3 regions of the Methylocaldum sp. GT1TLB genome follow, and region 1 is predicted to be linked to each of the others. Evidence: riboswitches for the same ligand, from Rfam matches in the RefSeq annotation. Region 1 holds a riboswitch; each other region holds the start of a gene.

The links. A riboswitch is a leader RNA that binds a small molecule or an ion and turns the genes downstream of it on or off. The one in region 1 is predicted to bind cyclic di-GMP.
Region 2: linked by a shared signal. The riboswitch ahead of ACR2R1_RS20885 (zinc-dependent metalloprotease family protein) and the one ahead of ACR2R1_RS04705 (hypothetical protein) in region 1 are both predicted to bind cyclic di-GMP.
Region 3: linked by a shared signal. The riboswitch ahead of ACR2R1_RS12325 (hypothetical protein) and the one ahead of ACR2R1_RS04705 (hypothetical protein) in region 1 are both predicted to bind cyclic di-GMP.

Annotation. Positions count from the first base shown of each region.
Region 1 covers NZ_CP194898.1:1,104,428-1,107,674, forward strand. Annotated here, with positions in the region: gene ACR2R1_RS04700 (hypothetical protein) at 1-699, opposite strand, end outside; gene ACR2R1_RS04705 (hypothetical protein) at 1,063-1,959, opposite strand; cyclic di-GMP riboswitch class I at 2,074-2,162, opposite strand; gene ACR2R1_RS04710 (hypothetical protein) at 2,449-3,247, opposite strand, start outside.
Region 2 covers NZ_CP194898.1:4,729,091-4,732,337, forward strand. Annotated here, with positions in the region: gene ACR2R1_RS20880 (cistern family PEP-CTERM protein) at 1-54, shown strand, start outside; gene ACR2R1_RS20885 (zinc-dependent metalloprotease family protein) at 201-2,048, opposite strand; cyclic di-GMP riboswitch class I at 2,135-2,222, opposite strand.
Region 3 covers NZ_CP194898.1:2,836,513-2,839,759, reverse strand. Annotated here, with positions in the region: gene ACR2R1_RS12330 (VPLPA-CTERM sorting domain-containing protein) at 1-421, opposite strand, end outside; gene ACR2R1_RS12325 (hypothetical protein) at 541-1,377, opposite strand; cyclic di-GMP riboswitch class I at 1,460-1,538, opposite strand; gene ACR2R1_RS12320 (class I SAM-dependent methyltransferase) at 2,245-3,000, opposite strand; gene ACR2R1_RS12315 (hypothetical protein) at 3,049-3,247, opposite strand, start outside.

The DNA.
Region 1 (3,247 bases):
CCGCTCTCTGGCATCGGCGTGAGCGAGCTTGGGCAGCATGAAGTCGAACGGCTTCGCCGCGCCACCGCTATGCTGCTGGGGAGTGCTCGGCAAGTTGCCCACACGGGTCACGGTCCAGGGCTTGTCGCCGTAATAAAGTCTCTGCATGAAGCCCGGCGTACCGAACAGTATGCCCCCCTCTTCAGGATTCCCTTCCTCTCGGGTAATGGCAACCAGATCCAGGGTAAATCCGCTCATGGCCAAGCCGTCGAGACGGGTCTTCAAGATCCGTTTCCCTTCACTGTTCGGTTCGAGACGGCCGAGCCTCTGCATGGCGTTGGCCTTCTCCTGTCCGCCCGCCTTGTGCCAGCCGGTTTTATTATCGACCAGCCAAACCTCGTAGCCTCCCGCATCGAGTCCGCTGACTTCGACCGTCACCCATCCCTCCAGCAGGTCGAGCCGCATGCGTCCCTGCGCCCGGCTGAATTCTCCGGATAAGGCTTTCGAATAACCGAGCGGGATGGTCAGAAAACGATCGCCGCCGTCAGCTTCATAAGCGGTTTTCCAGCGGCTGTACGCGTTCTTCAGGGTTTCGACATCGCCGTGGCCTGTGACCAGCTCCGACTTGGAAACTTCGGTATCGGTAAGCAGCAGGTAGGCGACCGTACCCCCAAGCATGAGCGCCAGCGCCGCCAAAAGTGGAAACGTATTTTTATTCACGGACTCGTACCAGGATCGGATTTATTGGAAGAACGTAGCTATACAGACGGCGATCCCACTCCTATGGACGACCAACGCGCGAACCGCTGAGCCTTGCTCGGCCGTTGCGAAACCTTGGTCGCGAGGAGGTGTCGGACACCGCCCGCATTGGACGGCCCTGTCACTACGTTGAAATTATTGTTAAACGAATGGTTACGGCACCCGCCGAAACCGGTCATCAACCCCAAGGCCTCCGGCATCGCTTTGAGCACGCGTCTGCCGTGTTCGGATGAGCCGGGACATATCAATGCTCTATGGCCAGATCGATCGGATGAGCCCGGGAGATCGTTCCACCCGGGCACTCTTGCCTCTCTGGTTGCCAAGTTATGCCGGAGTCGGTTTCGAAGTCCGGCGGCCGATGGTAAATACGCCAACCAAGGCACTGCCGAACAGCCATACGGCAGCGGGAATCGGAACCGGCTGGACTGTCAATTGATAATTGCCGGCTACGCCGCCCAAGGCACCTATGATGATCGTGTATTCGCCCCCATAAGTGGTGTCGAGGTCGAATACCTGCGACAAGGTCTCGCCGACCGAGGATGCCACGCCCCAACCGAGCAGGGTGAGATCGTCGGAGCCCAGCGGATTGTTTACCGGGGTCGGATCGGTAAAGAAGGTATCGTGCCTAGAAGCGCCGGCACCGGTATCCCAGCCGCCATAAAGCGCGTAGCCGAGTTTGAGGTTGGCGCCGCCGTCGGCAAGGTCGTCCGCCAGAGTGATTTTGAATTGCGATACTCCGGCATCCACGCAGCCCTGGGCGCTGCCGCCGCAGGACCAATGGATCAGGCCGAAGTCCGCTCCATGGCCCCAACCCTGTCCGCCGTTGTCGGGATCGGACCAGGAAAGGCCGCCGACCCGCAGCATTCGATCCGTGGGAAGGTCGGGATCGTTATTGTTGTTATAGTTGGCAATCTGCCGCTGCAGGCTGCTGCCGTTGGTGGATGTGGGCGTGCCGGTCTCGATGGTGCGGCCGGCCGGCGCCGCGCTGTGCATGCCCGCATACCACATGACGGGCAGACTCCCGGTATAGCCGACACCGCCGTTGGTCCAAACGCCGCTCGCGTCGGTGCCCGGCATTCCGTCGGCGCCGTTGATGCTGCCGCCGGTGCCGTCGCCGTAACCGGCGATGTTGAACGTGGCGTGCGCGTGCGCCTCGGGCGCAGCGACCAATGTTCCCCCGAGCATTCCCGCGAGGGCCAGTATTGTTGCCGTGGTTTTCATACTATGATTCGTCCTCGTCACTGTTAGTGGTCGTCCAAAAGCTCGTTAACAGTGATGTCCGCGGCGCTTCACCGTACCCAATGGAGCTGCGCCGCGGTCCTCCCCATCACATTAGGAGGCGGCTCGGCCGTCTCGAATACTCCATAGCATCGAGACCCGAAGCTTTCCGGCCCCGCCTCGCGGCGGGTGTGGCGATTCGGACAGACCTAACGGCGGTCCATCCCGACAAAGATCCCTCGGGCGATCCCTGCCAGCCGATTCCTTGCGAATCCGTGTGTATCGCGTCTTTTTACGAGCCCCCTAAGCGGCGGACCCGGCCTTTGCTGAAACAATAAATATGCCACTAAATAATCATTGCTAATCAAACAGATAAATCGCATGCAAACGCCGCCGACGTGGCAAATCACGCAGTCTCATGGGTGATTCCACACAAAAGTTCCCCGCTTAGAGCGCGGAAAGGAAGGCGTGTACATACGTCGAGGTCTTGTTTCAGGCGGGAACGGCCATGACGTTCTTGCGGCGCTGTCCCAGCGTGACCAAACTCGCGAGGGCGCTGCCGAACAGCCAAACCGCCGCGGGGACCGGGACCGGTGCGGTGCTGATATTCAAGCTGTACTCCGCGATGTTCTGACTCCAGTTCCCCACGCCGGCGCCGCCCAGGTAGATGGAATAAACCTGACCGGCCAGGGCCAGAAAGGTCAAACCGTCTACACCGTCGACGGTGCCATCGTGAGTCAAGTAGCTCAGTCCTACGGTGCCGAACGGGTTATCGGCTTCGTAAGGTTTCGCGGGTGTGCATCCGGGGCAGTTCCAGGAGCCGTGATGAGAGTAACTGCCGGTACCGGAGTCCATGCCGGTGAAGACGGTGATGCCAAAGTTCTGAATGTCGTAGCCGGTTCCCGTAACCACCACGGGATTCAGTGTTACCCACATAGTTTCTTCGGCCTTGATCAAGCCAATATCGGTCTGATGTCTCCAGCCGGTCGGCCCGTTGGCCGTCGGAACTCCGCTGCCATTGACGCCTGCGTCCTGCCAGGCCCCGGCGCCGGTATCGATTTCCGCGGCGAAGCCGTAACGCGTTACTGCATCTGCTTTCGAGATTTCGAGCGTGTTGCCCGCGGAGTGAAGCTCGGCCGCCCAGTTCAGATGAGACGTACCGGCATAGCCGAAAGGTAGCGTGGTGGCACTGGCGGTTCCGACCCAACCCGGCGATACCGTCGGATAGGTCGGATTGCCTATACCCCCATAGTTCCAGCCGTCGGTGGCGGACAGCTCAGTGGTGGTGAAG
Region 2 (3,247 bases), 1.5 Mb from region 1:
GGAGCCGGTCTGCTTGGTCTAGGCTTTAGGAATTGGAGAAGAAAAAAGGCATAGCTCTGAAAAGATCACAAAGACTTCTGATCAGGCAAACTAAAAAGCCGTCCCATTGGGACGGCTTTTTCTTTGAGGTTTGCTGAAGAATATCCGTTTTTTGGCAGAAACCTTTTCTGTCAACCCCTAGGCAATCCTGCAATTCCTTTTCATTTGTAAATCTGAATCGACGTTTGATTGGTGTTACCCGCCGCATCGGTGCCAGTCAGCGTGATCGTGTGCGTGCCCTTCGCGATGCTGCGGGTGTTCCAGTTATAAGAGATCGAGCCGCCGCTGGTTGAAGCTCGCACGGCGCCGTCGATGGCCAGCTTCAGCCCCTGCAATTTGACGTTATCGCTGCCAGTGCCGGTAATTTTTGTCGAGTTACCGACCTTCACGCCATTGGAGGGGCTGGTGATTTTAACCGTGGGCGGAGTTGTGTCGACGCTGTTAGCCGAGGTGGTCGCCGAGGCGGTATTGGAGAAGGCGGAGTTGCCGACGCTGTTGTAGGCGTAGACACGGTAAGAATAAGTGGTGCTGGCGCTGAGGCCAGTATTGGTGAAACTCGTGACGTTGCTGCCGAGCGAAGCGACTTCGCTCCAATTGACGCCATCCAGCGAGCGCTGCACCTTGAATCCGGTTTCGTCGCTAGACTTATCCGTCCACGTCAAGGCGATACTGCTGGATGATTGAGTAGTCGCCGCCAAACTTGTGGGGTCAGTCGGAACCGTGGGCGTCGTGGTGGTCGTGGTCGAGGACCGGAAACTGGCGACGGTGGCGCTGGTGCCATTCATGGAACGGGCGGTGTCCTGGTAGTTCGCCACCCCGGTCGGCTGGCCATTGTAATAAACGTTAGGATTAGAAAAGTGCGATATTCGTGGCGAACTGCAACTGTAGGACATGACATCGTGGAACACGCCGCAGATCCGGTAACCATAAGAGTAGGGGTACACGCCGGCGTAGGCGGAATTGTCCGGGTCGTGCATGTTGCCCTGATTGTGGCCCAATTCATGCGCCAGGGTATCGTTGCCGAGGCAGTTGTACTTGGAATCGTCATGCACGACGGCGAACGCATACGGAGCGAACCAGGAACCCAGGCTATTCATCACGTAGGCGATGCCGCAGTAGTTGCTTTCAGCAGTTATAAGCGCCACCTGATCGGCGCCGTACTGGTTGCGTAAGGAGTGTACCTCATCCATTTTGCCATCGCTGGTGCCGGTGACATCCGACAAGCTGGTCGACATGTTGCCCGTCTCGGTATAGCTGACTTCGGCCATGTTTACCAAGTTCAACTGCATGTCCACCTGGCTGTTCAGGTAGGCCTGATTGGCCTTGGTAACGGCGTTAATAATCTTGGCTTCTATGCCCGAGACGCCGCCAGCATTCACGCGGGCCTGAGGCGTGTAGACCACCAGCAGATCGATGACTTGGCCGGTGCTGGCGGCTGCGGTGGACGGGCTAGTCGAGGATGTCGTTGTACCGGCCAATTCACCGGCGGCATTAATATCCGGCGCGAGGGGTTCCGAATGCGGAGCGGTCTTGTTGGGATCGATCTGGCGGACGGCATGCGTTTTATTGCCGGCGTAGGCGATCTCGAACATTCTGCCGTCGTCCATCACGACGGTTCCGAACATCGCCTGCCCCCGAACGGCGAGGATCACCTCGCTGCTGCCTTCTTGCCCTTCGATATGACCGACCCAGGACAAACGGCCGTCGATGTCTTCGATACGATCGCGGATGGCGGTAACCGTGGTGTCGTTGAGCAGTTCGAGGGTGAGCGTATCGGCCTTCACCGCGTTGAAGTCGATGGCTACGCCCCGGCTGCGGCCCTTGATGGCTTTGATCTGCGCCTTGGCCTGCGTGGGCAGGGTCAGATTCGTGTCGCTGAATAAGCGCTGCGGCGGCGCCGCATGGACGACACCCACAATAGACGTTAAGGCTGCAAATACGCCAGCCAGTCCGAGGATATTTTTGCGGCGCGCAGCGGTGAACTTAGAATGCTGAGTCTTGTTGCTCACGTTGTGGTCCCCTAAGAGTCGAGTTGACGGCGATGGTCTCTGGGAACCCGCGGGGATGAGACAAACCAAAGCAACCTTTGGCTTGAGCTGGCAATCCCGCTGTCATAGGAGCCTGGCTCCCGTAGACCGGTAACTTTGCGCCACCACCTTTCGATGGTTTTGCCTTTTTCAGATCAAGCGGCATTAGGTCAGCGGCTCGATTTTTCTGTAGAAATAAGATTGGTCTAAATCTAGGGAATTTGTGTGATTGAGTCGGCAAAAAAGTGTTGTAGATTGTTTCATGTAGGCATTGATTGTTGTTTTTTATCAGTGGCCGTAATCGTTCGCCGGGTGGCTCCTCACCTTCGGATAAACGATGCATTGCTGCCCGTACCCCCCTTGGCACAGGTTAAGCGAATCGCAGCTTCTTTTGAGTTTGTAGCGTTGCTACGACACCGGAGTGGCTGACACGTCAAACGTTATCCGGTGCCATGGCGGTTTAGCACGCCGTATGCCAATCCGATGTTCGTTGGTGATCGGTCTGGCGAATCCTTGAATCTCTTGTATGCAGAGCAGGACTTGAGTCAGAAAATGACCGGTTCCATGGAGTGGCCGGGCAAAACATGTCTCCATTTGGCAACAGCCATGCGGCATGTGTCACTGGCCATTTCCAGGAAAAAACGAGAAAAACGCGTTATCCAGCGGCGATTTGTCCGATTATTCCGGCTGGCGACACTAGGAAGATCGTCTTGGAATGGCTAAGAGCGGAGCGGTTTGCAGTCCTGACTCGATTCACCCGAACTGTCATACGGGCACCCTTTGATGGATACGTATGATAGTTCGGGCTTAGAGCGTTTTTATCTCGCTCGTACGGCAAAACAGGCTTGGCCGAAGTCGTTGGCGCCTTCGGCTCGGGTGGATGGATTCAAGCATTCGTAGGTCGGCAATCCCTTCCCAATCGCAAACGGTCGCTTTGGTCGCGACCCTTCCGACGAAGACGCTCGACCGGGACATGGTGTCGGGAAGGGGGGCTTCGGCGCTCCAATCGCAAACGGTCATCCCAGGAGCGCTGGGATGACCCTTCCAATCGCAAACGGCCTGGCCGGGAGCGCCGGCCACGCCCTTCCCGAAGACGCCGTTTGCGATTGGGAGGGATTCCCGACCTACTCGCGAGTGCCCGTACAGTAGGTATGAAAATGCCCTAAGTACATTCCGCAAAT
Region 3 (3,247 bases), 1.7 Mb from region 1:
CAAGACCGATCGCGCCGGTGACGCTGCCCGCGAAATCGCCCGGATCGAACGTCAACGTGGTCGGCTTGGTTCTCCGGCCGACCGGGACGTCGACGGTAGCGCCGTTGACGGCGAATTCGAGACCCGTGGCCGGGATTTCGCCGACGCCCGGCACAATATGATCTTCCAAAATTTGCGCGTTGTTGCGCACCGCCGCGGCTTGTGCATCGAAAAATTCCTCCAGATATATGGAAGGCGCATCGGTCGCGTCCAAGGAGACGGCGGCGGCCAGCGCATCCCGGTCCAGGTTCATGATCAATGCGCCGCCGGAAACGGTGGCGGCGGTCGCCGTTGCCGGAAGGAATGCCAACCATGCGGCTAGAAATGTCAAACAGGGTGCAAGAGTTTTGCCGAATCGCGAGAGTCGGTGGCGTGTAGTCATGAGGATAAGTCCGTAACAGGTCGAAGGTGGGAGCGTTTATCCGGCCGATTGGCCGGATAAACGCGATAAACGGCCCCCGGGCGGCTCGGCAGCCCGGGTCGACGGCCTCTATTCGGCGATCAAGCGGATAAAGCCGCCTGGACCGACTTTCGGCGGGCGCCGGCCAGCAGGCTTAACAAGCCGCTGCCGAACAGCCAGACCGCTGCCGGCACCGGAACCACGGCAGGCGAAACCAGAGTGAAGGTAGCGGCTTTACCGGCGGAGTTCGAGCCGTCGCCGCCGAACAGGAAAGCGGTCATATTGGGTGACCACCAGAGTTCCCCGGTCATGAGCAATTCATCGCCATTGGTGGTAACGCTGATGTTGCGGGCATCGTAAGTGGACGTTCTGAAGCTCGTGTTGTTCCACAAGGTCCAGCCGCTGTTGACGCCGTCATTTCGATTCGCGTTGTATTCGAAGGTGTAATCTCCGGACGTCAATGTACCCGTGAAACTGCCACGGGTCATCACGACACCGTTCAACCCGATCTGGCCGTTGGCGATAAAGGCGGACGAGTCGACCAAAGCATCCTGACTGGCGTCCCAGGTCAACGTGGTGGGCTTGTTGGCGCGGCCGCCGGCGCCCGTTGGAATTCCGGTGCCGGTCAGATCGGCGGGATTGACGACGTATTCGAGCGTTGACGGCGCGGGGTAGGTGTTGGTGGGCACCGTTATGATATCCGCAATGGTCGAGTAAGTATCGGCCACCGCCTTGGGAAAGAAGTTCGCGACATAATATTCGGTTAACCCGCCAGGACCGATGGTTAGTCCTTCCAACAGGTTGTTCGGGTTGTCATAGGTAACGCTGAAAGTTCCCCCGTGCAACACACCGGCATCGGCCGAATTGGCCATGATCAGGGCAGCCGCTGCGAGAATGGTCTGTCGGATCTGCATTTTCTTGACCCCAAATTTTTGCATGGATTTTTTCCTGTGATTTGAAACATCGAGAGGTTGTGCGGCAGGCTCGAGAAATCCATAGCCCTTGAATAACTCTCACAGGAGAGGCGGCCCGGCCGTCTTGAATACCAAGACCCGCGGCTTTCCGAGTCCGCCTCGCGGCGGAGGTGGCGAAGGCGTCTCGTCCCTGAGACCGATATCATCCTGGGCCAACGGACAGGCATGCGCCCAACCGCCAGTCGTCGCTGATAAGAACCGCCGAAATGACAATGACAATAAGGCTCGAAAACTGGCGTTCTTATCGGGCAAGTCAAGCTGCTAAAGCAGATACCGTGCCAGTGAGCAGGGGTATTCCGAGACTAACAAGCTGTAATTTGAAAATACCGGGGAACGGTGGAAGCAAAGCGTAATTTACCTGGGAACACATGCCAATTTACAGGCATGTCACGGGAAAGAGGCAGCGAGTATCAGTGCATTAACAAATGTATCGTTAATGCGTAGGTATCCCGGCGCCCATGGCGGATATCAATGCGCGACAAACCGCATTATGTGGGGAGCAGGTTAAATGCCACAATTCAATGCGCATGACATCATCATAATCTGTTGTCTTATTTGACATTAATCGTCTGTCCTGTGAAATCCCGCAAGGCTTAAGGCATACAACGTAATTATTCGATGGCAATCGACAAATACACCAGGGATATTCGGGACAAACTGCGAGATTCATGCTTTTGCGGGAATATTTCCCGATATTTGTAATCCATGGACTACGTTCAGCGGACCATGGATTATTGGACTTCGTCTGGGCCGCCAAATCAGCATCATTTGCCGGCCGCACAAACGGTCGCTGCGTGCTTGAAGATACCTTGGTTTCTTCGGTTCTCGTGCCTATCCTTCAGGAAGCAGTCCTTCATCCGATCTCTTGTAGGCGATGTATGCCAAGCGTCGTTGAGCCAGAGGATGGCGGCCGTAATGGGGTGAGACGGTCACCTCGAAACCGGCGCCGGCGAGAAGACGTTCGATTTGGGCGCCGCCCAAAACGCCGATCCGGTGCCGCTCCTCGGAACGGCGGTAGCCGTGGCCGCCTTTCCTGAACACGGTAATGTCCCGAATCAACAGGTTTTCCTGCGGCTGTTCGGATATCTCCACCAACACCGCCCAATCCGGCCCTTTGCGCCAGGAGCGATAGTGCATGGGTTCGCCGTCCGAGCGGACAAGGATGTCGAATGCGAAAACGCCGCCTTTCGGCAGACAGGAAGCGATGTTCCGGAACAAGCGGTCAAGGCGCGCTTCCGACGGCGCTCCGTCGGCACAATAGTTCAGGGCTTCGCCCAGGGCCGTGACCGCGGCGCAAGGGCGGAAGTCCACATCGTACAGCGATGCGGTTTGAAACTGTGCTTCGGGCGCTGTACGCCGGGCCAGTTCGATCATCGGCGCGGAAACATCGACGCCCAAAACCGAATATCCGTGCTCCAGCAGTTTCCTCGCCCAGGTTCCGCTTCCGCAACCCAGATCGATTATCAGGCCGGAATCGAGACCCGCGGCGCGGAACAGCGCCAGCAACTCATCGCCGGCGCCATCCACCAGATCGGGGAAGCCGACGTGATGAACATAGGCGAGATCTTCCTCATAGAACGGCATCATCGTTTCGAAGCATTTTTTCGACTGGAATTCCGCCAACCCATGGGGCGGTCAAAGCCGGTCCATCCCGATGGGTTCGCCGTTATCGGCACGGGTTTTGGTCAATCGCCGTTCCGCGTCTGCTGCGGCGCTGTCCTTGCCCTGCTTTCGATACACCTCGGTCAGCGCCCAGAGCGCCCAGGCGTCATTCGGCGCTTCTCGGAGCGAAATATCGAGCTCCCGCTCCGCCCCCGCCAGATCGCCCTGGAGA